DNA from 3 places in the Streptomyces sp. NPDC048258 genome. Region 1 is predicted to be linked to each of the others. Evidence: riboswitches for the same ligand, from Rfam matches in the RefSeq annotation. Region 1 holds a riboswitch; each other region holds the start of a gene.
What was found. Region 1 has a riboswitch for cobalamin ahead of metE (5-methyltetrahydropteroyltriglutamate--homocysteine S-methyltransferase). Riboswitches for the same ligand answer to the same signal wherever they lie in the genome.

Region 2: another riboswitch for cobalamin. It lies ahead of ACGFYQ_RS06215 (energy-coupling factor ABC transporter permease); the one in region 1 lies ahead of metE (5-methyltetrahydropteroyltriglutamate--homocysteine S-methyltransferase).
Region 3: another riboswitch for cobalamin. It lies ahead of ACGFYQ_RS05065 (ribonucleoside-diphosphate reductase subunit alpha); the one in region 1 lies ahead of metE (5-methyltetrahydropteroyltriglutamate--homocysteine S-methyltransferase).

What each region holds. Positions count from the first base shown of each region.
Region 1 covers NZ_JBICZH010000016.1:160,915-170,149, reverse strand. Annotated here, with positions in the region: gene metE (5-methyltetrahydropteroyltriglutamate--homocysteine S-methyltransferase) at 1-1,401, opposite strand, end outside; cobalamin riboswitch at 1,575-1,799, opposite strand; gene ACGFYQ_RS30640 (TetR-like C-terminal domain-containing protein) at 1,924-2,652, opposite strand; gene bla (class A beta-lactamase) at 2,823-3,740, shown strand; gene ACGFYQ_RS30630 (substrate-binding domain-containing protein) at 3,768-4,907, opposite strand; gene ACGFYQ_RS30625 (ABC transporter permease) at 4,951-6,012, opposite strand; gene ACGFYQ_RS30620 (sugar ABC transporter ATP-binding protein) at 6,009-7,559, opposite strand; gene ACGFYQ_RS30615 (SpoIIE family protein phosphatase) at 7,684-9,235, opposite strand, start outside.
Region 2 covers NZ_JBICZH010000002.1:442,464-451,698, reverse strand. Annotated here, with positions in the region: gene ACGFYQ_RS06225 (YhjD/YihY/BrkB family envelope integrity protein) at 1-240, opposite strand, end outside; gene ACGFYQ_RS06220 (flavodoxin family protein) at 322-1,041, opposite strand; cobalamin riboswitch at 1,142-1,366, shown strand; gene ACGFYQ_RS06215 (energy-coupling factor ABC transporter permease) at 1,396-2,091, shown strand; gene ACGFYQ_RS06210 (energy-coupling factor ABC transporter substrate-binding protein) at 2,091-2,441, shown strand; gene cbiQ (cobalt ECF transporter T component CbiQ) at 2,445-3,194, shown strand; gene ACGFYQ_RS06200 (ATP-binding cassette domain-containing protein) at 3,191-4,012, shown strand; gene ACGFYQ_RS06195 (PadR family transcriptional regulator) at 4,048-4,605, shown strand; gene ACGFYQ_RS06190 (EF-hand domain-containing protein) at 4,679-4,891, opposite strand; gene ACGFYQ_RS06185 (tRNA-dependent cyclodipeptide synthase) at 5,146-5,925, shown strand; gene ACGFYQ_RS06180 (cytochrome P450) at 5,906-7,144, shown strand; gene ACGFYQ_RS06175 (YncE family protein) at 7,258-8,436, opposite strand; gene ACGFYQ_RS06170 (polysaccharide deacetylase family protein) at 8,433-9,230, opposite strand.
Region 3 covers NZ_JBICZH010000002.1:186,357-195,591, forward strand. Annotated here, with positions in the region: gene def (peptide deformylase) at 1-288, shown strand, start outside; gene ACGFYQ_RS05045 (hypothetical protein) at 374-565, opposite strand; gene ACGFYQ_RS05050 (helix-turn-helix domain-containing protein) at 738-1,706, opposite strand; gene ACGFYQ_RS05055 (hypothetical protein) at 1,789-2,013, shown strand; gene ACGFYQ_RS05060 (ribonucleotide-diphosphate reductase subunit beta) at 2,045-3,061, opposite strand; gene ACGFYQ_RS05065 (ribonucleoside-diphosphate reductase subunit alpha) at 3,061-5,448, opposite strand; cobalamin riboswitch at 5,591-5,720, opposite strand; gene ACGFYQ_RS05070 (GNAT family N-acetyltransferase) at 5,765-6,262, opposite strand; gene ACGFYQ_RS05075 (YbdD/YjiX family protein) at 6,331-6,561, opposite strand; gene ACGFYQ_RS05080 (carbon starvation CstA family protein) at 6,558-8,780, opposite strand; gene ACGFYQ_RS05085 (GntR family transcriptional regulator) at 8,885-9,235, opposite strand, start outside.

The sequences.
Region 1 (9,235 bases):
GATGCGTCCGGCGCGCAGATCGGCGCGGGCCGTGCGCAGTTCCGTGGTCTGCGGGAACGACCCGATGGTGGTGGTCGGCAGGAGGGGCAGGCCGAGGTGGGCGCGCTGGGCGGCGGACCGTTCGGCGTACGGCTGGGAGCGGCGCCCGTCGGCGTCGGTGACGGCCGCGGCGCGGGCCCGTACCGCCGGGTCGTGGGTGATCGCCGAGTTGGCGCGGGAAGCGAGATCGGCCCGGTTGGCGGCGAGTTCGGCGGCGATCGCGTCGGTACCCCGGGCGAGGCCTCGGGCCAGGGTGGTGATCTCGGTGGTCTTCTGCCGGGCGAAGGCCAGCCAGCGGCGGACCTGCGGGTCGATGTCCCGTTCGGCGGCTGCGTCCAGCGGGACGTGGAGGAGGGAGCAGGACGCGGCGACGTCGACGCGGTCGGCAAGTCCCAGCAGGGTGCCCAGCGTCGCGAGGGACTGCGCGTAGTCGTTGATCCAGATGTTGCGGCCGTTGACGACGCCCGCGACCAGCCGCTTGCCGGGCAGGCCGCCCACGGCGGCGAGATCGGCGAGGTTGGCGGCGGCCCGCTCGGTGAAGTCCAGCGCCAGCCCTTCGACGGGCGCCTTCGCCAGTACCGGCAGTGCCTCGCCCAGCCGGTCGAAGTACGAGGCGACCAGCAGCTTCGGCCGGTCGGTGAGCGTGCCGAGCTCGCGGTAGGCGCGGGCCGCGGCGCCCAGGTCGGCCGGGCTCCGGTCCTGGACGAGGGCGGGCTCGTCCAGCTGCACCCACTCGGCGCCGGCGGCGCGCAGCTCCGCCAGGACCCGCGCGTAGACGGGCAGCAGCCGGTCGAGCAGGGTCAGCGGCTCGAAGTCGGCGGCAACGCCCGGGGCGGGCTTGGCCAGCAGGAGGTAGGTGATCGGGCCGACGAGCACGGGCCGGGCGGTCAGCCCGAGTGCGAGGGCCTCGCGCAGCTCCGCCACTTGGCGGCTCGGGTCGGCGGTGAAGGCGGTGTCGGGGCCGAGTTCGGGTACGAGGTAGTGGTAGTTGGTGTCGAACCACTTGGTCATCTCCAGCGGCGCCAGGTCCTGGGTGCCGCGCGCCATCGCGAAGTAGCCGTCGAGGGCGTCGGCCTGGACCGCGGCACGGTGCCGGGCGGGGATGGCGCCGACCATCACGCTGGTGTCCAGCACGTGGTCGTAGTACGAGAAGTCGCCGGTCGGTACCTCGGTGATGCCGGCCTCGGCGAGCCGGCGCCAGTTCGACCGCCGCAGGTCCCGGGCGGTCTCACGGAGGGCTTCGGCGCTGACGCGGCCCTTCCAGTAGCCCTCGACGGCCTTCTTCAGTTCACGGTTCTGCCCCTGCCGGGGGTAGCCGTACACGGTGGGCTGTGCGGTCGCTGCCGCGGACTTGTCTGTCACGGAACTCTCCTTCGCGAGCATGTCTCCATGGCATCCCGGAGACGGATACGAAGACGCGAAGGGTGACGGACCGGGCGGGCCGCCTTCGCCGCGTACGGATGGGTACGCGCGGACGCCCGCCTGGTATGCACACCGACCCGCCCACGAGGTCGCCGGGACATCCGCACGCGAACGGTCGCGTGCGGGCAACGGGCAGGTCTTCGGACTCGCGGGCACACCGGCCTCTTCAAGAGGCGGCACCTACTGGCCGTCGCTTCCCAGACCCGGCTCGGGTCCAGTGCGTATGACGGCGGTCGTTCCCGCTCACCGCTGCGGGGCAGTCCCGGATTCCCACCGGGTTCCCTCTTACGACGCATCCCGCCTGGCGGACGGGGCGAACCAGCTGCGAGGCCAGCGTAGGCGTCCGTCCTTGAGGCCGGGTAGACGTGTTCATATTCCGGACACCGGGATGAGACGCGTCGGGTGGCGGACGCGGCCGCGGGGGCTCGGCGGCACCACCCGCCGAACCCCCGCGGCCACGGTTCAGTCGCTCGTCTCGCCCACGGGGACGACGAGTCCGATGCTCTCGGCCGCCACGGCGATGGCGTAGTCGAAGAACGCGGCCTCGTCCCTGACGCTGTCGTGGGTACGGCTGAAGACCTGGAACACCAGGAGCCCGATCAGATTGCTCCACAGGACGATGCCACGCTCGAGGATGTCCGAGAACGGAGCCTCGGGCACGCCGCCGAACAGCTCCGTGGCCGCGGGCAGGAGCAGCGGCGGGCCCGGCACCGTCCGCCGGGGCGGGGTGAGTTCACCGCCTTCCAGCGCCGACCGCACGATGCCGGCGAGTACCGCGGGGGTGCGCGAGGCGGGCGGGACCGTGTCCTGCGGGGCGTGGTAGCCCGGAACGGGCGAGCCGTAGATCAGTGTGAACTCGGCGGGGTTGTCGAAGGACCACTGCCGCAGCGCGCGCGTGACCGCGAGGAGCCGCGCACCGGCCGAGGCACCGGCGCCCGTGGCGGCCGCGTCCGCCTGCTCCATCGCGGCGCCGGACGCGTTGTAGGCGTCGATGACCAGCGCGGTCAACAGGTCGTCCCGGTGCGGGAAGACGGCTTCCACCTCGGCGACGGCAAGACCGCTGTCGCGCGCCACGGCATCCAGGGACAGCCCTCCGGCACCCGTCTTCACCAGCTGTTGACGCGCGGTGTCCTTGATCACCGTCGACGGCGTCACGTTGTCGGCGGTCGCACTTGTTGCGGAAACGTCCATGCCGAAACCGTACCCGCCGGCCACAACTGCCGTGTGTGCGGCCCCCGGAGCGCCTGGGCGGCACGGACGGCTACCGCTTCTACAGCCGGCACCAGTGCCGGAGTGAACCACCTGGACTCCTGTTGCGTCCTCGCTCTCATACGGACCGGAACAGAAGTGGAGATCGCATCGTGGAATTCGCAGGAGTCCGCCCCACCCGCCGCGCCGTGCTGGCCGTCGGGGCCGGCGCGGCGCTGGCAGGGTTATCGCTCAGCGGCACGGCATTCGCAGCCCCCCGGGCCGGGCGCGACAAGATCCTGCGGCAGCTTCGCACGCTCGAACTGCGGCACTCCGCCCGCCTGGGAGTGTTCGCCCGGAACACGGCCGACGGCAGGACGGTGCTGTACCGGGCGGACGAGCTCTTCCCGATGTGCTCGCTCTTCAAGACCCTCGCGGTCGCGGCGGTGCTCCGTGACCTGGACCAGGACGGAGAGGTGCTCGCCAAGCACCTCCACTACACGGAGCGGGACGTGAGGGATTCCGGATACGGGCCGGTCACCGGGCTGCCCGAGAACCTGGCCCAGGGCATGACCATCGGCCGGCTGTGCGCCGCCACGATCTGCCAGAGCGACAACGCGGCCGCGAACCTCCTGCTCCGTGAACTGGGCGGCCCCGGCGCGGTCACCCGGTTCTGTCGTTCGGTGGGGGACCGAACCACCCGGCTCGACCGCTGGGAGCCCGACCTGAACTCCGCGGAGCCCGACCGGCTGACGGACACGACCAGCCCGCGGGCCATCGGCCGGACCTACGAGCACCTTGTGCTCGGAGACGCGCTCGAACCCCGGGACCGGGCGCTGCTGACGGACTGGCTGCTGGCCAACACGACCAGCACGGACCGCTTCAGGGCCGGCCTGCCGGCAGATTGGACGCTGGCGGACAAGACCGGTGGTGGGAGGTACGGGACGAACAACGATGCGGGCATCACGTGGCCCCCGCAGGGGGCGCCCATCGTCATGGCCGTCCTGACCACCAAGCCCCGGCCGGATGCCGGAGCGGACGACCCGCTGGTAGCCGAGACCGCCGAGCTGCTGGCAGCGGCGCTCGCCTGACGGCCCACCAGGCCGGCCGTCGTGCCGCTACTTGCGCCAGATCTTCCGGTACGCCTCGCGGTAGCCGGCCGGATCCCAGGATGTGGAGCCGTGGCTGTTGTCGGCCGTGGCGATGTGGACCGGGGCGACATAGCCGCTGGCGGGCCGGCCGGCGAACGCGCGGTTGAACTCGTCGATGATCTGCCAGCCCTGCTGGGACAGCGGCTCGGGGACGGTGGCGGCCTGGAACTGCTCGCTGTTGATGCGCTGGAAGGCGGAGGGGTCGCCGTCGCCCGCGCCGATGTTGAAGGGCGGGCCGGAGCCCGGTTCGCCGGCTGCGCGCAAGGCCGGGGCGGCGTCGGCGAAGTAGAGGTCGTTGATGGCCACGGAGTACGTCCACGTGTCCTGGAAGCGGGACAGGAGGGAGGAGACCGCCTGGGGGGTCCGGTTGCTCGCGTCCGGGATGGGGATGTTCTCGTAGGCCAGGATCCGCACCCCGGAACAGGTGGCGAGCTCCTTCTTGATCAGTTCGGACTTGTTCCTGGCGAAGGGGATCGAGTCGTCGGTGAAAAGGACGACTCCGGCGTCGCCCTTGGACCGGGCGATGATCCAGTCCGCACTGATCTTCGCCACGTCGTCCACGTTCGTGGTGATGTTGGTGAAGAGCCTGGGATTCTCGCTCGGGCCGGGGGAAGCCACCGCGTGCCATCCGATGAGCGGGATCCGCGCCGCTTCGGCCCGCGCCACCTGCTGCGAGGTGAGTTGGGGATCGAAGCCACCGATGACGATGCCCGCGGGCTTGAGGGTGATCGCCTGGCTGAGCGCGGCCTGGATGCCGGCGGGGGTGCCCTCCCCGTCGATCACCCGGAGGTCCCAGCCGATGACCTTCGCGGCTTCCTCGACGCCCTTCGTCACGCCTGCGACACCAGGGTTGGTCATGGTCTGCGCGACGTAGACGACGGTCCTGCCGGACACCGCCGCGGGGCCGCTGGTGGGGCCGGTCCACGACGCATCGGTGTTCTCGGCCCGCTGGACGGCCGTCCCGGCCTTCGCGAGGGTGCCGGGGCAACCGCCGGCGTCGGACGGCCCCGTGCCGGCCGACGGGCCGCGCTCGCAGCCGGCGACCAGGGCGGCGGCTGCCGCGAGCAGGGCTGCGGCGGTGACGGCGGTCTTGCGGTTCGAGTACACAGTGCTCCTGACGCAGGTGCGCGTACGACGTACGAGAACGGTTCTAGGGGTGGCTGTCGTTCGCCGGTGCGGCCGACGGTTCCGCGAGCGACCGGCGGGTCGTGGTGGCGCCGCCGCGCAGGCGGCGGCGGGCCGAGTAGCCCGCCAGGCCGACGGCGATGAGCAGGGTCCCGCCGTTGAACAGCGGCGTGGCCCAGAACTGGGCGCCGAGCTGGCCGATTCCGGCGAGGCCGATCGCGAGGACGGCGACGGCCACGACGGTGCCGAGGGCATTGGCGCGGCCCGGTTTGATCGTGGTGGACCCGAGCAGAGCACCGACGAAGGCGGGCAGCAGGTAGTCCAGCCCGACACTTGGGTTGCCGGTCTGCTGCTGGGCGGCGAGCAGGACACCGGCGAAGCCGACGACCAGGCCCGACCCGGCGAAGGCGTAGACGGAGTAGGTGCGGGTGGGGATGCCGATGATGCCGGCGGTGCGCGGGTTCGAGCCGATGACGTACAGGTACCGGCCGAGCGGCAGACGCTCCAGCACCAGCCAGAGGACGGCCGCGACGGTCAGGACGTAGTAGGCGGGTACCGGCAGCCCGAGGAACCGGGAGTCGTAGAGGTCGGTGAAGGAGACGGGCAGGCCGTTCGGGCCGGGGACGATCCGGGCGCCGTCGGTGATCCAGCCGGTGAAGGCGTACATGATGCTGCCGGTGCCGAGCGTGGCGATGAAGGAGTCGATCTGCCCGAATTCGACGATCACACCGTTCAGAGCCCCGACCACGGCCCCTCCGCACACCACGACGAGGCAGGCGAGGGGCCAGGGCCAGCTTTCGTCGACGATGAGCTGCATCACCATGACGTGCGCGAGGCCGAGGCCGTAGCCGATGGACAGGTCGAACTTGCCGGTGGCGATGGGGATCGTCGCGCCGAGCGCCAGGATGGCGGGGATCGACTGGTTGGAGAGGATCGAGGAGATGTTGTCCTGGGTGGGAAAGGTGTTCGGCAGGGTGAGGGAGAAGACCAGGAAGAGCAGGGCGGCGAGCGCCAGGAGGCCGTAGGTGCCGAGAAGGTGCCCGTGAAGACGATCCAGCAGGGATCGGAGCGAGGGAGGGATGGTCATCGGCTCGTCGCAGCTCCGGTGATGGGGGGCATGGCCGAGGCGGTTCGGGTGAGTTCGGTGACCGTGAGGGCTGCGCCGGTCAGCTCGGCGCGCACGGTCCCGCGGACGAACACCAGAGCGCGGTGGCACACGGTGGCGACCTCTTCGAAGTCGGTGGAGATGAGCAGTACCGCCAGGCCGGAGGCGAGCGCGTCGTCGAGCAGCCGGTAGATCGTGGCCTTGGCTCCCACGTCCACGCTGGCGGTCGGCTCTTCGAGGATGAGCAGGCGCAGGCTCCCCCGGAGCCACCGGCCGACCATGACCTTCTGCTGGTTGCCGCCGGACAGGGTGGCGATCGGCACCTCGCTGTCGCGGGGATGCACCGAGAAGCGGTCGATCAGGGCGGTGGCCTCGGCGCGTTCCCGCCGGGGGCTGATCCAGTGCAACGCCGGCACACCGGCTGCCCGGGGGTTCGCCAGGAAGTTCTCCCGTACGGTCAGTTCGGCGGCGCAGCCTTCCTCCTGACGGTTGGCGGCCACGAAGCCGACGCCGGAGTCGAGCGCGGCGGAGACCGTACGGGGGTGGTACGGCCGGCCGTCGAGCAGCGCCCGCCCGGCGAGGATGGGCCGGGCGCCGGCGAGGGCGCGGCCCACATCCATGTGGCCGGCGCCGGTCAGGCCCACCATGCCGAGGATTTCGCCCCTCCGCAGGTCCAGGCTGACCTGGCCGGTGTCCGCGGTCCGCACACCGTCGAGGCTGAGGAGGGGCGGGCCGGCGGCGGATGTGCTGGCGGGCGCGTAGCCGGCCGCTTCGCGGCCCACGATGGCGCGCACCAGACGGGCGGGGCTGTATCCGGTGAGCGGACCCGCCTCGACCAGGTGGCCGTCACGCAGGATGGCGACCGTGTCGGCGACCTTGTACACCTCGTCGAGCCGGTGGCTGACGTAGAGGATGCCGTGTCCACGGTCGCGCAGGGTGTGCAGTACGTGGAACAGCCGGGCGCAGTCGGCGGCGGGGAGGGTGGCGGTCGGCTCGTCGAGGACGATGAGCTCGGCCCGCGTCGCCAGGGCGCGGGCGATGGCGACCAGCGAGCGCTCGGCAGGGGCGAGGTCTGCGATCCGGGCGTCGGCGTCCAGGTGCCCGGCGACGATCCGCAGGGCCTCTTCGCAGCGCTCCCGGATCTGCCGCCAGGAGATCAGCCCGTGGCGACGCGGGTAACCGGTGCCCAGGGCGATGTTCTCGGCCACCGACATCCACTCGACGAGACCGAGGTCCTGGTGGATGAAGGACATGTTCCGGGCGGCGCCGTGGGAGCGGAGCGGGTGCCCGGCCACCGTCACCTCGCCCTCGTCGGCGTGGTGGACCCCGGCGAGGACCTTGATGAGGGTGGACTTCCCGGCACCGTTGGGGCCGAGCAGGGCGAGGACGCTGCCTCTGTGGATGTCGAGGTCGACCGCGGCCAACGCGAGAGTGCCGCCGAACCGCTTTTCGAGACCGCGCATGCGGACGAGAGGTTCTCCGCCGGAGCGTGAGGGTGGGCTCATCGAGGTGTCGGGAGCGTCATGCACAGACTTCTCCGGGGGTCGGCCTCCGAGTTCTTCCCGACTGCATGAGGATTCTATGCGGACCCGGCCGGATATATCGGGCATTTACCCCGCCCGAATGCGCCGGTCGCCGGTCACCGGTCGCAGGTCACGCGGCCTCCAGGGCGCACTCGGCCCAGATGACCTTGCCGTCGGTGGTGTAGCGGGTACCCCAGGCCTGGGCGAGCTGCGCGACGAGGAACAGGCCACGGCCGCCCTCGTCGGTGATGGCCGCATGACGCATGCGGGGGGCGGTGCTGCTGGCGTCGTACACCTCGCAGATCAGGGTGCGGTCGTGGATGAGGCGTACCCGGATGGGTCCGGTGCCGTAGCGGACGGCGTTCGTGACCAGCTCGCTGAGCAGCAGTTCCGTGGCGAAGGCGGACTCGTCCAGCCCCCACCGGCTCAGCTGGCCCATGGCACCGGCGCGGACGTCGGAGACGAGGGCCGGGTCGGCGGGCAGGTCCCAGGTGGCGATCCGGTCGGGGGGCAGGGCGTTGGTACGGGCGACGAGCAGGGCGATGTCGTCGCCGGGGTGTTCGGGTGCCACGGCATCGAGGACCGCCTGGCAGGTTTCCTCGGGGGCGCGGTCCGGGTGGGCGAGCACGCGGCTCAGAGCGTCGAGGGCCACGTCGATGTCGCGATGGCGGTCTTCGATGAGTCCGTCGGTGTACAGGACCAGCTGGCTGTGCTCGGGGAGCTGGATCTCGACCGATTCGAACGGCAGACCGCCGAGGCCGAGAGGGGGCCCGGCGGGCAGGTCGAGCAGCGTCACCGTGCCGTCGGGACGGACCAGCGCGGGCGGAGGGTGGCCGGCGCGGGCCATCGTGCACAGCTGTGTGGTGGGGTCGTAGATGGCGTACAGGAAGGTGGCGCCGACGATGCCGGTGCTGCCGACGGCGGGATTGTCGCCGCCCTCCTCCCGGTCGAGGCGCACCATCAGATTGTCCAGGTGGGTGAGGAGTTCGTCGGGGGCGAGTTCCAGCTCGGCGAAGTTGCGTGCGGCGGTGCGCAGTCGGCCCATGGTGGCGGCGGCGTGCAGTCCATGGCCGACGACATCGCCCACGAGGAGGGCGACGCGGGTGCCGGAGAGCGGGATGACGTCGAACCAGTCGCCGCCGACTCCGCACTCGGCGGGCAGATAGCGGTGGGCGACCTCGACGGCGCCCTGCTCGGGAAGGCCGCGCGGGAGCAGGCTGCGTTGCAGGGCCAGGGCCAGGGTGTGTTCGCGGGTGTAGCGGCGTGCGTTGTCGATGCAGAGGGCGGCGCGGGCGGCGAGTTCCTGGGCCAGCGAGCGGTCGTCGTCCCCATAGGGGGCAGGGTCCTGCGAACGGTAGAAGCTGGCGATGCCCAGGAGGACGCCGCGGGCGAGGAGGGGGACGGTGATCAGGGAGTGGACGTTGTGGCTGAGGAGCAACTCGGCGTGCTCGGGGTCTTGCGCGATCCAGCCGAAGGCGGCCTTCAGGTCGGGTTCCAGCACCGGCTGCCCCGTGGCCAGGCAGCGCATGTGGGGCGTGGTCGGGCGAAGGGTGATGTGGCTTCCCACCGGGTAGAAGGGGCAGTCCTCGCGGATGCCGTGGACCACCGTGCGGTGCATTTCGGTGGTGGGGTTGGGGGCCTCCTCCCCGCGTAGTACGGCCTCGGGCAGGTCGATGGTGACG
Region 2 (9,235 bases), on a different contig from region 1:
GACCTGCCGCACGGCATCGGCTCCGGCCCCGGTGAGGCCGTACCGGTCGATGATCCGGTCGGCGACGTCCTTGTCGCCGATGCCGGCCAGAACGGCACCGCAGAGGATCGCGAGGGAGATCATCGCGGTCAGCATGCTGGACGCCAGCGCCATCGAGCGATCGAACCCCGCGATTCTCTGGAATCGGTTCACCACGCGAAGCGCGAATGCCGGACGCAGCCAGAACGTCAGCGTCCTCATGAATCGCTCGCGATCGATGAGAGCCGCCCTCCCCTCCGTGGATCCCGGGAGCCCGTGGCCGGGTGCCTGCCGGAACGTCCCTCACCTGTGTTCGGGGTTCTCGAAGTCGAAGCGGCACCCCGCGTCCCACAGCGAGCGCTGGTTCCCGTGCGCCGGGAAGCCGCCCGAGCGCTTGAGGAGCGCGGCCAGGTGCATCAGGTTCCAGCTCATGAACGCCGTGTTCCGGTTGGTGAAGTCGTTCTCGGGGCCGCCCGAGCCCGGGTCGAGGTAGGAGGGGCCGGGCCCGGCCTCGCCGATCCAGCCGGCGTCGGCCTGCGGCGGGATCGCGTAGCCGAGGTGCTGGAGGCTGTAGAGGACGTTCATGGCGCAGTGTTTGACGCCGTCCTCGTTGCCGGTGATCAGGGCGCCGCCGACGCGGCCGTAGTAGGCGTACTGGCCCTGCTCGTTCAGGAGGGAGGAGCAGGCGTAGAGCCGCTCGACGACCTGCTTCATCACGGAGCTGTTGTCGCCGAGCCAGATGGGCCCGCACAGGACGAGGACGTCGGCGTCCATGATCTGGCTGTAGAGGACCGGCCACTGGTCGCTCTCCCAGCCGTGCTCGGTCATGTCCGGCCAGACGCCGGTCGCGATGTCGTGGTCGACGGCGCGGATGAGCGAGGTCCGGGCCCCGGCCGATTCCATGACGGCGCGGCTCTTGTCGATCAGGCCCTCGGTGTTGCTGGTCTCGGGCGAGCGCTTGAGCGTGCAGTTCACGTAGACGGCGGTTAGGTCTGAGTAGTCGTACTCGGTGTCGGCAGCCACGGTCCCAGCCTGTGGAGGCCGGGCCGGGGCCGCCACCCGGCCGCGCCCGTACGGGGACCCACGCCGATCGGGGCGGGTTGGTGCCGGTCCGCGCGGCCGACTAGGGTCAGTGGGCCTTGGTGTTCGGGAAACCGGTGTGAAACCGGTGCGGCCCTCGCCACTGTGATCGGGAAGTCCGGCTCCACCTCCCCCAGACCCCGTCTGGGAGGTGCCCCCCAGCGGGGAGCCACTGGGCCCGCGCGGGACACCGCACGGCCCCGGGAAGGCGGAGTCCGGGCATCGGCACCCGTGAGCCAGGAGACCGGCCGGGGCGCGCTGTCCATCCACGAGGTGCTGGAGAGGTCTTCCCCACTCATGCATATTGCCGAGGGGTTTCTGCCCCCGTTGCACGCGGTCGCCTGGGGCGCCGCGTCCGCTCCCTTTGTCGTACACGGAGTACGCGCCCTCACCCGCGAGGTGAAGGCCAATCCGGAGAGCACGCTGCTGCTCGGAGCCTCCGGGGCGTTCACTTTCGTCCTGTCCGCCCTGAAGATCCCTTCTGTGACGGGCAGTTGCTCCCACCCCACCGGTACCGGGCTCGGGGCCATCCTCTTCCGGCCGCCGATCATGGCGGTGCTCGGCACGATCACCCTGCTCTTCCAGGCGCTGCTGCTGGCGCACGGCGGGCTCACCACCCTCGGCGCCAACGTGTTCTCGATGGCGATAGCCGGGCCCTGGGCGGGCTACGGCGTCTACCGGCTGCTGCGGAAGTCCGGCCTGCCGCTGATGGTGACCGTGTTCTTCGGTGCCTTCTTCGCCGACCTGGTGACGTACTGCGTGACCTCCGTCCAGCTGGCGCTGGCCTTCCCGGACGCGAGCGGCGGATTCGTCGGCTCGCTGGAGAAGTTCGCCGGCATCTTCGCGGTGACGCAGATCCCGCTCGCGGTCAGCGAAGGGCTGCTGACCGTGCTCGTGATGCGGCTGCTGATGCAGTCCAGCAGGTCGGACCTGGTCCGGCTCGGCGTCGCGAAGCTCACCGGATCCGGGACGAAGCAGGAGGCGTCGGCCTGATGACCAGGAACGCGAAGATCAACACCCTGCTGCTGCTCCTGGTGGCGGCGCTGGCCGTGCTCCCGCTCGCGCTTGGCCTGGGCGAGGGCAAGGAGGAGCCGTTCGCCGGCGCCGACGCGCAGGCGGAGGCGGCCATCACCGAGCTGAAGCCGGACTACGAGCCCTGGTTCTCGCCGCTGTACGAGCCGCCCTCCGCGGAGATCGAGTCGGCGCTGTTCGCCCTCCAGGCGGCGCTGGGGGCGGGCGTGCTCGCGTACTACTTCGGCGTCCGCCGGGGTCGCCGTCAGGGTGCGGCCGCCGCCGCTGCCGACGCGGTCCCGTCCGCGTCCCCGTCCGCCACGGAGTCGTAGGCGGTGCTGCCGATCGACGCGGCGGCGCACAGCAGCCGTTGGCGCCATCGCCACCCTCTGGAGAAGGCCCTGCTGGGGATCGGGCTGACGGTCGCCGCGGTGTGCCTGCCCCCGTGGCCCGGCGGGCCGCTGGTCGCCGCGGCCACGCTCGCCGTGCTCCTCGGCCCCGCCGGGGTGGCCCGGCGGCAGCTGTGGCGGGCCTTCCGGATCCCGCTCGGCTTCTGCTTCACCGGGGCACTGCCGCTGCTGTTCGCCGTCGGGGGGCCCGCCGGGTTCGTCTCGCTGGCCCCGGACGGCCCACGGCACGCCGCGGAGCTGCTGCTGCGCACCTCGGCGGCCTCGCTCGGCGTGCTGCTGTTCGCGTTCACCACCCCGGTCTCGGACGTGCTGCCGCGGCTGGTCCGGGCGGGGGTGCCGGCTCCCGTGGTGGACGTGGCCCTGGTCATGTACCGGATCGGGTTCCTGCTGCTCGACTCCCTCGCCCGGGTCCGGCAGGCCCAGGCGGCCCGGCTGGGCACCACCGGCCGGGCGGCGGCGTGGCGTTCGGTGGGCGGGCTCGCCGCGACCTCGTTCGTACGCGCCTTCGACCGCGCGGCGCGGCTCCAGTCGGGCCTGGCCGGGCGCGGCTACGACGGCGCGCTGCGCGTGCTCGTCCCCGAGGCGGCGCTGTCCTGGCGCTTCCTGGCCGCGTCCGCCGCGCTGCTGACCGGGCTGACCGCCGTGACCCTCGTACTGAAGGAGCTGTACCTGTGAGGCCGTTGGTGGAACTGGTGGGCGCGGGCTACGCGTACGAGGACGGGCCCGCCGTGCTCTCCGGCGTCGACTTCGGGATCGCCGAGGGCCGGGCGCTGGTCCTGCTGGGCCGCAACGGCAGCGGCAAGACCACGCTGATGCGGCTGCTCAGCGGAGGCCTGCGGCCGGGGTCGGGCGCGCTGCGCCTGGACGGCGCGGCGGTCACCTACGACCGCGCCGGCCTGACCCGGCTGCGGACGGCGGTCCAGCTGGTCGTGCAGGACCCGGACGACCAGCTGTTCGCGGCCTCGGTGGAACAGGACGTCTCCTTCGGGCCGATGAACCTGGGCCTGCCGGTGCCGGAGGTCCGCGAGCGGGTCGACTCCGCCCTCGCCGCGCTGGACATCACGGCGCTGCGGGACCGCCCGACGCACCTGCTCTCGTACGGGCAGCGCAAGCGCGCGGCGATCGCGGGCGCGGTGGCGATGGCCCCGCGGGTGCTGATCCTGGACGAGCCGACCGCCGGGCTGGACCCGGACGGCCAGGAGCGGCTGCTGGACGTGCTGGCGGGGCTGCGCGCCTCGGGGACCACGGTGGTGATGGCCACCCACGACGTGGACCTGGCCGTCCGGTGGGCCGACGACGCGGCGGTCCTGGCCCCGTCGGGCATCCGGGTCGGCCCGGCCCCGGCGCTGCTCTCGGATCCGGCCCTGCTCGCCGAGGCGGGCCTGCGCCAGGCCTGGTCCCCGGCCGTGACGGCCTTCCTGCGCACCCGCGGCCTGCTCCCCGCCGACGTCCCGGGCCCCCGCACCCCGGAGGCGCTGTCCGCATGGGCGTAGACCGGCCGGAGCCACGGCAAACCTAGGATGGCGTCATGTCGCTCCCGCACGCCATCCTCACCGCCCTGCTCGAGAAGCCCTCGTCAGGGCTTGAGCTGACCCGGCGGTTCGACAAGTCGATCGGGTTCTTCTGGTCGGCGACGCACCAGCAGATCTACCGCGAGCTCGGCAGGCTGGAGGAGTCCGGGCTGATCCGGGAGCTGCCGAGCGAGGTGCCCGTACGGGGGCAGAAGAAGGAGTACGAGGTCCTGCCGGCGGGCGGCGCGGAGCTCGCGCGGTGGGTCGCCGAGAGCCAGGACCCGAAGCCGATGCGCGATCCCCTGCTGCTGCGCATCCGCGCGGCGGGGGTGGTCGGGCCACAGGAGCTCGGCCCCGAGCTGCGGCGCCATCTGGAGCTGCACCAGCGGCAGCTGGCCCAGTACGAGGCCATCGAGGAGAAGGACTTCCCGCCGGAGCGGGACGCCGTGGAGGACCGGCTGCGCCGTCTCGTCCTGCACGGCGGGATCGCCCTGGAGACGTTCTGGCTGCACTGGCTCCGGGAAGCCCTGACCGAGGTCGAGGACATGACGCCCCCGGGCGGCACCACGGCATGACCGCGCCCCCGCCCGGCAGGTGGGGCGGGGGCGGCGCGGAGGCCCGCTGCGCGCAGGCCCGCTTCGCGGGGGCCTAGTTGTTCAGGGCGGCCCAGAACTCGTCGAAGCTCAGCAGGCCGTCGCCGTTGGCGTCCTTGGCGGCGAGCACGGCGTCCGCGACCGCGCCGGTGACGTACGCGTCGCCCATCGCCTTCATGGCCGCGCTGTACTCGTCGGCCGTGACGAAGCCGTCACCGTTCACGTCGAACTTGTTGAACGTCGCCCGTGCGCTCTCGATGTCCGCCACTGGGTCCACCCCTTCTCGGTGCTTGTTGACCGGCTCAGGGTAGCGGCCCCCGGAGCCGGCCTCCGCTCCGGGTCCCGTTCGGGCGGCAGATAGATATTCAATTACTCTTCCGTAAGGCGGAAGCGATAATTCCAGCCAACAAATCCGGCCCGGACTTGTCACGCTCCGGCACCACCGCATAACGTACCGACATTGCCGCCACACCAGGAGCGCAGGGCTCCCAGGGACAAGCGGCAACAAGGGCGATCACACAGGTGACGATCACAGCTGACGCATCATTCGAAGTTCTGCCCTTCACACGCACCTGCCGCCATATCTGGGAAGACGGCGACCATGTGCTCATCGGAGTGAGTCCTGGAAACAGCTACTTCAGCTCCGAGCGCATCACCCGTCTTGCCCAGTGGGCCACGACCCGCTTCGCGCAGGTCGACTTCGTCTACGCAGACCTCCACGTGGACCGGATGTTCGCCGCTTTCGGCTACACCCAGGAGCACGCGGAGAAGCGCGCCACGAAGGAGATAAAGGCAGTACGGCGGCGGATCCTGAAAGGCGTGGAGGAATCAGGACCGCCCCAGGGAGAAATCCGCGTGAGGGCACTTTCGGAGTTCCAGGAGAACCCCGTCTACCAACTACTGCACCGGCGCGTACTGCATTTCTTGGAGACCGACGACGAATTCCGCAAGGGCTGCGAGAAGATGGCCTTGCACTTTGTCGGCTCCAAGTTGCCGGAAGGTGAATCCATCACAGACGAGCAGTTGCAGGTCTGTTTCGATTACATGGCGGCCGAGCTGCCGTTCTTCGTGGACACCCCGAGCATTCTCGACGTGCCGTCCTCGGTGGCGGCCTACCACGTCAAGATGCCGCTGACGGATGTCCTCTTCGCGCGCGGCGGGGGCCTGCGCGCCACCCGCAACCAGGCGTATGCCGTCGTACGTCCCGAGGCGGCCGGGACCGTGCACGAGCACCCGGCGCCCGAGAGCAACACGAACCACGTACCAACCGAAAGGAACGTCGATGAGCGTCGAGCAGCTTGAGGGCCAGGAGACCCAGGAGCGGCCGCTCCTCGACTTCCCGCTCTCGCGGCGCGGTGACGTGCTCCCGGAGGAGTGCGCGTGGCTCCGCGAGAAGGCCCCGGTGGCCAAGGTGCGCACCCTCACCGGGGACCCGGCCTGGCTGGTGAGCAGCTACGCACTGGCCAAGCAGGTGCTGGAGGACGAGCGGTTCAGCCTCAAGGACACGGCGAACGCCGGAGTCCCGCGCCAGTACGCGCTGACGATCCCGCCCGAGGTCGTCAACAACATGGGGAACATCAACAGCGCGGGCCTGCGCAACGCCGTGATGAAGGCGCTCAACCCGCGCCAGAACGGGCTCCAGGACTGGCTGCGCGCCAAGGCGGGCGAGCTGATCGACCAGCTGGTGGCCGAGGGCGGTCCGGCCGACCTCCGGGCGGGGTTCGCCGACCCCTTCTCGGCGGCGCTGCACTGTCAGGTCCTCGGGGTCCCCTTCGAGGACTGGCGCCGGCTGATGTCGGGTCTGGACGTCGCGTTCATGACCGCTCGCGAGCCGTTCGCCGACTCGGCCCTCAACTGGTACAAGGACGTGGGCTACTTCGTCGAGCAGCTGAACGTCCAGCTCGCACTGCCTTCCGAGGAGCGTACGGGGCTCCTCGGCAAGTTCGCCGACCTGAAGGAGGCGGACCCGGAGTCGGCGCACCTGACCGACGACATGTTCGCGACGGTCGCCGTCTCGCTCTTCGGCGCGGGCGCGGTCTCCACCTCCGCGTTCCTGGTCCTCGCGGTCCTGGCGCTGCTCCAGAAGCCCGAGCTCATCGGGTACCTGCGCGAGCACCCTGAGCGCATGGGCAAGGCGGTCGACGAGCTGCTGCGCTGGAACCTGTCCGTGGGCGACGGACTGCCGCGCATCGCGTTGGCGGACATCCAGGTCGGCGACGTCCTGGTGAAGGAGGGTGAGCTCGTCCTCGTCCTGCTGGAGGGGGCCAACTTCGACCCGGAGGCCTTCGACAACCCGGACGAGCTGGACCTGGAGCGCGAGAGCTCCAACGCCAACCTCGCCTTCGGAGCGGGCCGGCACTTCTGCCCGGCCTCCGCGCTGGGCCGGGCGCACGCCGAGATCGCGCTGGAGGTGCTGGTCGAGCGGCTGTCCGGGCTGCGGCTCGCGGTGCCGGCGGAGAACCTCGTCTGGCGTACCGGCTTCATCAAGCGGCTGCCGGAACGGCTCCCCGTGGCCTGGTAGTCCGGACGCGGACACGGACGCGGACGCATACCGGCGGCGCCCCGGGAGCTGTGCGAGCTCCCGGGGCACCGCCCTGTCCGCGCGGCCCTGTCCGCGCGGCCTCCACGCGCGGCCTACCGGAAGATGCCGGTGTGCCCGAGCGAGTAGCGGCCGGGCTGCGGGTACACGGCGAGTCCGTGCGGTCCGCTGCCCACCGGGATCCGGGCGAGCTGCCTGCCGGTGGCGGTGTTGATCGCGTAGACCTCGGAGTTGTAGCGGCCCGACAGCCACAGCACCTTGCCGTCGGCGGAGACGCCGCCCATGTCGGGGCTGCCGCCGTCGGGCAGCTCCCACTTCTTGGTCAGCTTGTTCTGCGGGAAGTCGAAGACGGAGATGCTGCCCTCGCCCCGGTTGGAGACGTACATCTCCTTGGAGTCACGGCTCACGTACAACCCGTGGCAGCCCTTTCCGGTGGGCAGCAGCTTCGGGATCTCGAACTTGTCGCCGCTGAGCACCCACATGCCGTCCGCCATCATGTCCGCGACGTAGAAGGTCTTTCCGTCCGGCGAGACCTTGACGTCCTGCGGCATCGCGCCCTCGAACGGCAGTTTCTGCTGACCGATGACCTCCATCTTCTCGGTGTCGACCTTGAGGAGTTCGCCGGAGAACTCGCAACTCACGATGAAGTAGCGGCCGTCGGCGGAGAAGTCGGCGTGATTGACCCCGAAGCAGCTCACCGGGACGGTCTTCACGCGGTCCATCGTGTGCGGATCGCGGAAGACCAGCTCTTTGTCCATCGAGGCCATGACGACCGCGTACTTGCCGTTCGGCGTGAAGTACAGGTTGTACGGGTCGTGCACCTCGACGGGCTCTCCGGCCTCGCCGGTGGCCGGGTTGATCGGGGTGAGCGTGTGGCCGCGGTTGTTGTTGACCCACAGGGTCTTCATGTCCCAGGAGGGCACCACGTGCTGGGGCTGGACGCCGACCGGGATGGTGTCGATGACCTTGTACGTCACCGGGTCGATGACGGACACCGTGTTGGAGCTGGTGTTCGGCACGTAGACGCGGGACGGGAAGTCCTTGACCACCGGGGACAGCTGGTTCGGCCGGTCCGCCGCGTACACGTCGTTCGGATCGAGGAGCGGTGGCATCCCGGCGAGGCCCGGCGGCACGGCCTTGACGGGTTTGGCCGGACCCTTCGTACCGAGCGCCTCGGCGGGTCCCTTGTCGGCCGATCCGCAGCCGGCCAGGGCGGCGAGGACCAGACCGGCCAGCAGCACGGCGGCCTTCCGGGGAAGGCGGGTGGTCTTCATGGCGTCAGCAGCTCCGTGGTGGTCACCGCGCGCAGCTTGCGGCGCGCGAGTTCTTCGAGGAGGGGCGGCATCGCGTCGACCGTGTCCGCGTAGCCGAAGTGCAGGCTCACCACCGATCCGGCGTGGATCGTCCCGGTGACGGTGCGGATGACGGCCGCGGCGCCGGGCGAGGTGAAGTCGAGGGAGTCCACGTCGTACGAGAGGACGTGGGGATAGCCGGCCCGCTGGGCCAGCTTCTGGACGAGCGCGGTGGCGTACTGGGTCTGGGAGGGCCGGAACCAGGTGCCGATGGAGCCGGTCAGCCGCTTCAGCCGCTGGGCGCAGCCGGTGATCTCGGCGTAGGCCTCCGCCTCGGGCATGGTGTTGATCGCGAGGTGGCGCTGGGTGTGGTTGCCGAGCTCGTGGCCGCCGTCGAGGATCCGGCGGGCCATGTCCGGGTGCGCGTCGAGCCAGCTGCCGATCGCCAGTACGGTGACCCGCGCGCCCGCCTTCTCGGCCTCGGCCAGCACCGCCTTGGCGATGGCGGGTTCCCCGTTGCCGTGGAAGGTGAGGGCGACCCGGGGGCGGTCGCGCGGACCGTGGCCGATCTCTACGGGCTGCCCGGCGAACCGGCGCGGGACGGCCGGGGCCGCCTGGGCGGAGCGGACCGGTCTGGCCGGGCCCGGGGGCGCGGAGGCGGGCACGGAGGCGGGGCGGCCCGGTCCGCAGGCGGCGGTGAGGCCAGCCGTGGAGGCACCGATCGCCCCGAGACTGGCCGCGCGCAGGACCGCGCGGCGGCCTGGATGTGAGAGCACCTGCC
Region 3 (9,235 bases), on a different contig from region 1:
CCGGCCGGCGCGCGGGTGCTCGACGACTCCAACGAGGGCTGCCTGTCGGTCCCGACGGCGTATGCCTCGCTGGCCCGCCCGGACTACGCCGAGGTCGAGGGCCAGGACGCGCAGGGCAACCCGATCAAGGTGCGCGGTACCGGCTACTTCGCGCGCTGCCTCCAGCACGAGACCGACCACCTGTACGGGTACCTGTACATCGACCGACTCTCGAAGCGGGACCGCAAGGACGCCCTGCGGCAGATGGAAGAGGGCACCCCGCGCTACGAGACCGTCCCGAACGACTGATCTCCCGCGGGCGTACACGCACCTACGGCAGGGCCCCGTTCCGGAACCGGAGCGGGGCCCTGCCGTAGGTGCGCGGGGTGCTGGACTAGCTCTGGGCGGAGCCCCAGCCGCTGTCGGCGGGAGCGGAGTCCCCCGCGGTGTCGGCGGGAGCGGAGCCCCAGCCGCTGTCGGCCGGTGCGGCGCCCCAGCCGCTGTCCGCGGAGGCGGTCGCGGTCACGCTGCCGGCGAGCAGGACGGCGAACGCGGCGGCGGTGAGGATGCGGGCGGTACGGGACATTGTGGCCCCCCTGGGCTGTGGTGAGCGGCGCGCGGCCGGGCGCTGTGCGGCGCGGCCAGGCCGGGCATCATCACCGTACGACACCGGTTGACTACGTACCGGGCTGGTTTGGGCCAAAGGTTCTCTGCTTCTCGGCCAGGGCGCACCTGACCGGTGCACCCGGGCGGGCCGGTCAGGCCGCGGCCTGCGGGCCCCGGAAGGTGCGCCTGAACGAGTTCGGTGTGGTGCCGAGCGTCCGCAGGAAATGGTGCCGCAGGGCGGCCGCGTTGCCGAAGCCGCAGCGGCCCGCGATCGCGTCGACGGTCTCGTCGGTGGACTCCAGCAACTCCTGGGCCAGCAGGACCCGCTGGCGGAGCACCCATTGGTACGGGGTGGTGCCGGTCTCCTGGAGGAAGCGGCGGGCGAAGGTCCGCGGCGACATGTGCGCGCGCTCCGCGAGCTGCTCGACGGTGATCTCGTCGTCCAGGTGGCGGGCCATCCACCCGATCACCTCGCCCACCGTGTCGCACGCCGTGCGGGGGAGCGGGCGCCGGATGAACTGGGCCTGCCCGCCGTCCCGGTGCGGCGGTACGACCATCCGTCTCGCGATGGTGTTGGCCACCTCGGCGCCCTGCTCCTGCCGGACCACGTGCAGGCAGGCGTCGATCCCGGAGGCGGTGCCCGCCGAAGTGATCACCTGGCCCTCGTCCACGTACAGCACGTCGGGGTCGACCAGGGCACGCGGGTAGCGGCGCGTCAGGGTCGGGGCGTGCATCCAGTGGGTGGTGCAGCGGCGGCCGTCGAGCAGGCCGGCCGCGCCCAGCAGGAAGGCTCCGCTGCACACGCTCAGCACCCGCGCCCCCCGGTCCACGGCCCGGCGCAGGGCCGCCAGCAGCGGCTCGGGGTACTCGCGTGTCGTGGCCGTGCGATCGGCCGGCACGCAGATCAGGTCCGCGCTCTCCAGCCGCTCCAGTCCGTACGGGACGACGATCTCGAAATGCCCGTCGCCGGTCGGGGAGCGCCGGTCCTCCGCCGCGCACACGGCGAAGTCGTACACCGGTAGTCCCATGTCGCTGCGGTCGATTCCGAAGACCTCGCAGAAGATCCCCAGCTCGAACGGGGCGACACCGTTGACGAGGGCCACGGCCACATTGGTCAGCATGACTCCAGTGTGGCAGTAATTCGATCTTCGGTGACAGTCCTGCCACTGTTCGATCATGGCCGATCAGGCGGACAGTGGAGGTATGAGCACCTTCGTGAACTACCTCGCCGTCCTGGCCATCGCCGCCGTCCTGCTCGGGCCCAGCCTGTACGGGGCCCGGCGCGACCGACGGGTCGACCGACAGCTGCGGGCCGCCGCGACCCGGCGGGTGTGGCTGCCCCGCCAGCGGGCGGGCGGTCTCCCGCCCACCTACCGCCGGCGCGGCATCCGGTTCGGCACCTGGCGCCGGGGACGGATGGCTCACTGAGCCCCTGCCCCCGGCGCACACGCGGACGGGCTTAGAAGTCCTCGTCCAGGTCGACCGTGCCCTCGACCGCGACCTGGTAGGCCGACGGACGACGCTCGAAGAAGTTCGTCAGCTCCTGGACGCCCTGCAGCTCCATGAAGGAGAACGGGTTCTGCGAGCCGTACACCGGCGGGAAGCCGAGGCGGACCAGGCGCTGGTCCGCGACGCACTCCAGGTACTCGCGCATCGACTCGGTGTTCATGCCCGGCAGGCCGTCGCCGCAGAGGTCGCGGCCGAACTGCAGCTCCGCCTCCACGGCCTCCTTCAGCATGTCGGTGACCTGCTGCTGGAGTGCGTCGTCGAAGAGCTCCGGCTCCTCCTTGCGGACCGTGTCCACGACCTCGAAGGCGAAGTTCATGTGCATGGTCTCGTCGCGGAACACCCAGTTGGTGCCCGTGGCCAGGCCGTGCAGCAGGCCGCGGCTGCGGAACCAGTACACGTACGCGAAGGCGCCGTAGAAGAACAGGCCCTCGATGCACGCCGCGAAGCAGATCAGGTTCAGCAGGAAGCGGCGGCGGTCGGCGGCCGTCTCCAGCCGCTCGATCTTCTCGACCGAGTCCATCCACCGGAAGCAGAACTGCGCCTTCTCGCGGATGGAGGGGATCTCCTCGACCGCGTCGAACGCCGCCGCGCGGTCGTCCGGGTCGGGCAGGTAGGTGTCGAGCAGCGTCAGATAGAACTGGACGTGCACGGCCTCCTCGAACAGCTGGCGCGACAGGTACAGGCGCGCCTCCGGGGAGTTGATGTGCTTGTAGAGCGTCAGCACCAGGTTGTTCGAGACGATCGAGTCGCCCGTCGCGAAGAACGCGACCAGACGGCCGATCATGTGCTGCTCGGAGGGGGTCAGCTTCGCCAGGTCGGCGACGTCCGAGTGGAGGTCGACCTCCTCGACGGTCCAGGTGTTCTTGATCGCGTCCCGGTAGCGCTCGTAGAAGTCCGGGTAGCGCATGGGGCGGAGCGTGAGCTCGAAGCCCGGGTCCAGGAGGTTCTTGGTTTCGTTGGAGCTCATTACTGGCAGGCCTCGCAGGACTCGGGGTTCTCAAGGGAGCAGGCCAGGGCGTCGGCGTCGACGGCCTGCGGAAGGGGCGTGGCGGCGGCCGGGACGGCGGAGCCGGACGCGGCGCGGGCGATCTTCGTCGCCGGGCGCGAGCGCAGGTAGTACGTGGTCTTCAGGCCCTGCTTCCAGGCGTACGCGTACATCGAGCTGAGCTTGCCGATGGTGGGCGTCTCCAGGAACAGGTTCAGCGACTGGGACTGGTCGAGGAACGGGGTACGGGCCGCCGCCATGTCGATCAGGCCGCGCTGCGGGATCTCCCACGCCGTGCGGTACAGCTCGCGCACCTCGGCCGGGATCCAGCCGAAGCCCTGCACCGAGCCGCTGGACTCGCGCAGCGCCTCGCGGGTCTGCGCGTCCCACACGCCGAGCTGCTTCAGCTCGTCCACCAGGTACGCGTTGACCTGGAGGAACTCCCCGCTCAGCGTCTCGCGCTTGAACAGGTTGGAGACCTGCGGCTCGATGCACTCGTACACGCCCGCGATCGAGGCGATCGTCGCCGTCGGGGCGATGGCCAGGAGCAGCGAGTTGCGCATGCCGCCCTTGGCGACGCGGGCGCGCAGCGCGTCCCAGCGCTCCGGCCAGTTCAGCTCGACGTCGTAGTGGTCCGGGTGCAGGACACCGCGGGCCGTGCGGGTCTGCTCCCAGGCGGGCAGCGGGCCGCTGCGCTCGGCGAGGTCGCAGGAGGCCTCGTACGCGGCCAGCATGATGCGCTCGGAGAGCTTGGTGGACAGGGCCTTCGCCTCGGGGGAGTCGAAGGGCATCCGCAGCTTGAAGAAGACGTCCTGGAGGCCCATGGCGCCCAGACCCACCGGGCGCCAGCGGGCGTTGGAGCGGCCGGCCTGCTCGGTCGGGTAGAAGTTGATGTCCACCACGCGGTCGAGGAAGGTCACGGCGGTGCGGACGGTCTCGTCCAGGCGCTCCCAGTCGATCTCCCCGTCCACCACGAAGGCGCCCATGTTGACCGAGCCGAGGTTGCAGACGGCCGTCTCGCCGTCGTTGGTGACCTCGATGATCTCGGTGCACAGGTTAGAGGAGTGGACGACGGAGCCCGGCTCGGCGGTCTGGTTCGCCGTGCGGTTGGAGGCGTCCTTGAAGGTCATCCAGCCCTGGCCGGTCTGCGCGAGGGTGCGCATCATCCGGCCGTACAGGTCGCGGGCGGGCATGGTCTTGCGGGCCAGTCCCGACTCCTCGGCCTTGCGGTAGGCGGCGTCGAACTCGTCGCCCCACAGGTCGACCAGCTCGGGCACGTCGGCCGGGGAGAACAGCGACCAGTCGGCGTCGGCGTTCACGCGGCGCATGAACTCGTCCGGCACCCAGTGGGCGAGGTTCAGGTTGTGTGTACGGCGCTGGTCCTCACCGGTGTTGTCGCGGAGCTCCAGGAACTCCTCGATGTCCGCGTGCCAGGTCTCCAGGTAGACGGCGGCGGCGCCCTTGCGGCGGCCGCCCTGGTTCACGGCGGCGACGGAGGCGTCGAGGGTCTTCAGGAACGGCACGATGCCGTTGGAGTGGCCGTTGGTGCCGCGGATCAGCGAACCGCGGGCGCGGATGCGGGAGTACGACAGACCGATGCCGCCGGCGTGCTTGGAGAGGCGGGCGACCTGGTGGTAGCGGTCGTAGATCGAGTCGAGCTCGTCCAGCGGGGAGTCCAGCAGGTAGCAGGAGGACATCTGCGGGTGCCGGGTGCCGGAGTTGAAGAGCGTGGGGGAGGACGGCAGGTAGTCGAGGCGGCTCATCAGCCGGTACAGCGAGGCCACTTCCTCGACCGCGCGCATGCTCTCGTCCTCCGCGAGGCCGCAGGCCACGCGCAGCATGAAGAACTGCGGGGTCTCCACGACCTGGCGGGTGATCGGGTGGCGCAGCAGGTAGCGGCTGTGCAGGGTGCGCAGGCCGAAGAAGCCGAAGCGGTCGTCGGCGCCCTCGGTGAGGGCGTGCTCCACCAGCGCGTCCAGGCGGCTCGCGTGGATGCGGACGAACTCGGCGGTGCGGTCGGCGATGAGCCCCTCGCGGTGCCCGACCGCGACGGACGCGGAGAAGGAGGTGGCGCCCTGGCCGGCGGCCTCGTCACGGACGGCGAGGGTCAGCAGCCGCGCGGCGAGGCGGGAGTACGCGGGGTCCTCGGAGATGAGCCCCGCGGCGGCCTCGGTGGCCAGCCCGCGCAGTTCGGCCTCGTCGGCGGCGGAGCTGCGGCCGCGCAGCGCGGCGGCGGCGACCCGGCCGGGGTCGGTGTCGGGGAGGTCCGCCGTCAGTTCGGTGAGGGTACGCAGCAGCGTGGCCCCCGGGCCCTCGGTGTTGTCGCCAGAAACGGACTCGGCGCGCGGTGCGGAAGGCGCGATGGTCACGGCGGGAGCTCTCCCTCGCTCGGCCCGGTCATCGGCGGGGCGGGGCGCGAGCGGGCGCATGCGGGCGTGGCAGGAACGCGTACACCCCATGGCGTCCACCGGCCCAACCGCGAGGCCCGGACGTATCGGCACCCGGTTCGGTCGAGCCGGGCGCGCTGTCGGCAGGTCCTCGGACTTGGTGTCCGGTAGGCGGACACTTCATACCGTTGCGGGACAGTTCCGGATTCGCACCGGATTCCCCTGCGGCGACAGCAGGCATGAGCATACATGTGGGGGCGACCGGATGCGGCAGCCCCCACATGTTGTGTCGGCGTGGCTACAGCTTCAACTGATAGGTGAGCAGCGTCAGGCCCTCGATGGGCGCCCAGTCCCGCTCGGGAGTGCGTACGAAGCCCAGTCGCGTGTAGATCCGGTGGGCGCCGGCCATGGTGCGCTGGGTGGACAGCACCAGCCCCGTCACGCCCTCGACGGCCCGGGCCCGCTCGACGCACGCCCGCACCAGCGCCTCGCCGGCGCCCCGGCCGCGCGCCTCGTGGGCCACGGCGAGCATCCGGAACTCGGCCTCGTGCGGGCCGGCGATGTCGGCCAGCGGGCTGCCGGGCGCGGCGAAGGTCACTCCGCCCAGGAGCCGGCCGTCCTGTTCGGCGACGAGCACCTCGGCCCGGGCGGCCCGGCCGGCCACGTCGCGCAGCACGTGCAGGTACCCGTCGTCCTCGTTGAAGTCCAGGTGCCCGTCGGCGAGGTAGGCCTGGGCGGTGATCTCGCCCAGTTCCGCGTAGTCGGCGGGCCGCACCGGCCTGATCGTGATGTCCATGCCGTCGAGTGTGCCGGAGGCAGGCCGAAGGGCCCCACCCGTTCGGGGCGGGGCCCTTCGGCTGTCCCTCAGCAGCAGCGGAAGCCCTCGCGGGGGTCCGCCTCGCGCGCGTCCGTGCGGGCCCGCTCGAACTCCCGGCGGGTCGGGACCCGCGCGTCCGGGTCGTGGGAGCGGGCGTGGGCCACGTACCGGTCGTACGCCGCTTCGCCCGAGAACTCCCGTACGTAGAACCGGACCCGGGCCAGCGCGCCGCGCAGGCTCGTGCGGCCGCTGATGAGGCTGCTCACGAGCCCGCTCATGAGGACAGCGGCTCCTTGACCCGGCCGCCGCCCGAGTCGAGGCCGGCCGCGACGAGCTCGGCCCGCTCCTCGGCGGTCGGGATCAGTCCAGCCGGAGCGACGATCTTCGACTCGGTCCACGGGACCTCGGAGAGCTTCACGGACTCCGGGCTGCTGATCGCCTTGAAGCAGGTCCGGGCCGCGTCCGCCAGCACGATGATGATCAGGATCGCGAACAGCGCCGACAGCGCGCCGTCCACCGTGGCGTTGGTGACCACGGTGTGCATGTCGTCCATGTTCTTGGCGGGCGGCAGGACCTTGCCCGCGTCGATGCCGGTCTGGTACTTGTCGCGCTGCGCGAAGAAGCCGACCTTCACGTCGTCCGAGAAGATCTTCTGGTAGCTCGCGGTGAGCGTGACGGCGACGTCCCACGCCAGCGGAACACCCGTCACCCAGGCCCACTTCAGCCGGCCGGACTTGACCAGCAGTGTGGTGCAGACGGCCAGGGCGACCGCCGCGAGCAGCTGGTTCGCGATGCCGAACAGCGGGAAGAGCTGGTTGATGCCGCCCAGCGGGTCCTTGATGCCGACCCAGAGGAAGTAGCCCCAGCCGAGGACGACGACGGCGCTCGCCAGCCAGACGCCCGGCTTCCAGCTGACGTCCTTGAAGGACTTGTGCACGTTGCCGAGGGTGTCCTGGAGCATGAACCGGCCGACGCGGGTGCCCGCGTCGAGCGTCGTCAGGATGAACAGCGCCTCGAACATGATGGCGAAGTGGTACCAGAAGGCCTTCATCCCGGCGCCGCCGAGGACGGCCGAGAAGATCTCCGACATTCCGAGTGCGAAGGTCGGCGCGCCGCCCGTACGGGACAGCAGGGTGGCCTCCTCGACGTCCTTCGCGGCCTGGGCGAGGGCGTCCGGGGTGATGGCGAAGCCGAAGTTGGTCACCGCCGCCGAGGCGGTCTCGACCGTGGTGCCGATGACTCCGCCGGGGGAGTTCACGGCGAAGAACAGTCCGGGCTCGATGATGCAGGCCGCGATGATCGCCATGACCGCGACGAACGACTCGGTGAGCATCGCCCCGTAGCCGATGACCCGGACCTGGGTCTCCTTCTGGATCATCTTCGGTGTGGTGCCCGAGGCGACCAGGGAGTGGAAGCCGGACAGGGCCCCGCACGCGATGGTGATGAAGACGAAGGGGAACATCGAGCCGGCGAAGACCGGGCCGTCGCCGCGGGCAGCGAAGTCGGTGACCGCGGGCATCTTCAGCGTCGGCATCGCGATGACCACGCCCAGCGCGAGCAGCGCGATCGTGCCGATCTTCATGAAGGTGGAGAGGTAGTCGCGGGGCGCGAGGAGCATCCACACCGGCAGCACCGACGCGACGAAGCCGTACACGACCATCCAGATGACCAGCGTCTCCTTCTCCAGCGTGAAGGTGGAGGCGAAGGAGGACTCGGCGACCCAGCCGCCCGCGACGATGGCGAGCAGCAGCAGCGCGACGCCTATGACGGAGATCTCGGTGACCCGGCCGGGGCGCAGCACACGCAGGTAGAAGCCCATGAACAGGGCGATCGGGATGGTCATGCCGATGGAGAAGACGCCCCACGGGGAGTGCGCCAGCGCGTTCACGATGACGAGTGCGAGCACGGCCAGCAGGATGATCATGATCGCGAACACGGCGACCAGGGCGGCGGCTCCGCCCACGGGGCCGATCTCGTCCCGGGCCATCTGGCCGAGCGAACGGCCGTCGCGGCGGGTGGAGAAGAACAGCGTGACCATGTCCTGGACGGCGCCCGCGAAGATGACGCCCGCGACGATCCAGATGGTGCCCGGCAGGTAGCCCATCTGGGCGGCGAGCACGGGTCCGACGAGCGGTCCGGCGCCGGCGACGGCCGCGAAGTGGTGGCCGAAGAGCACGCGCCGGTCGGTGGGGTGGAAGTCGACACCGTTGTCGAGGCGTTCGGCGGGGGTGGCCCGCGTCTTGTCCACCTTCAGTACGCGGTGCGCGATGAACCGGGAGTAGAAGCGGTAGCCGATCGCGTACGAGCCCAGCGCGGCGGCGAGCAGCCAGGCGGCCGAGATCTCCTCGCCGCGCGAGAGGGCGAGCACGGCCCAGCCGAGGGCGCCGACGAGACCGACGAGCACCCACACGGCGATGGACCTCGGCGAAGGCGAGCCCGGCGTGCCGCCCGGACTCGCCACGTCCCGTTCTGTACCAGTAGCTTGTGGTTCCGGCATGGCTCTCGTCCCCTCGTCGATCACTGCGTGAGCGCAGGGAATCTACGGGGGATTGCCCGGTGAACGTAAGACCCCGTCCGTATTCCGGTATAGGGGCGCGAGTGCTAGACCGCAGGTCGCTTGAGCCTGGCCACGAACTTGTACCGGTCGCCCCGGTACACCGACCGCACCCATTCCACCGGCTCGCCGTCCGCGTCCAGGGAGTGCCGCGAGAGCATCAGCATCGGCAGCCCGACGTCGGTGCCGAGCAGGCCGGCCTCGCGCGGGGTGGCCAGTGAGGTCTCGATCGTCTCCTCGGCCTCGGCGAGATGGACGTCGTAGACCTCGGCGAGAGCGGTGTAGAGGGAGGTGTACTTGACGAGCGAGCGGCGCAGGGCGGGGAAGCGCTTGGCCGAGAGGTGGGTGGTCTCGATGGCCATCGGCTCACCGCTGGCCAGCCGCAGGCGCTCGATGCG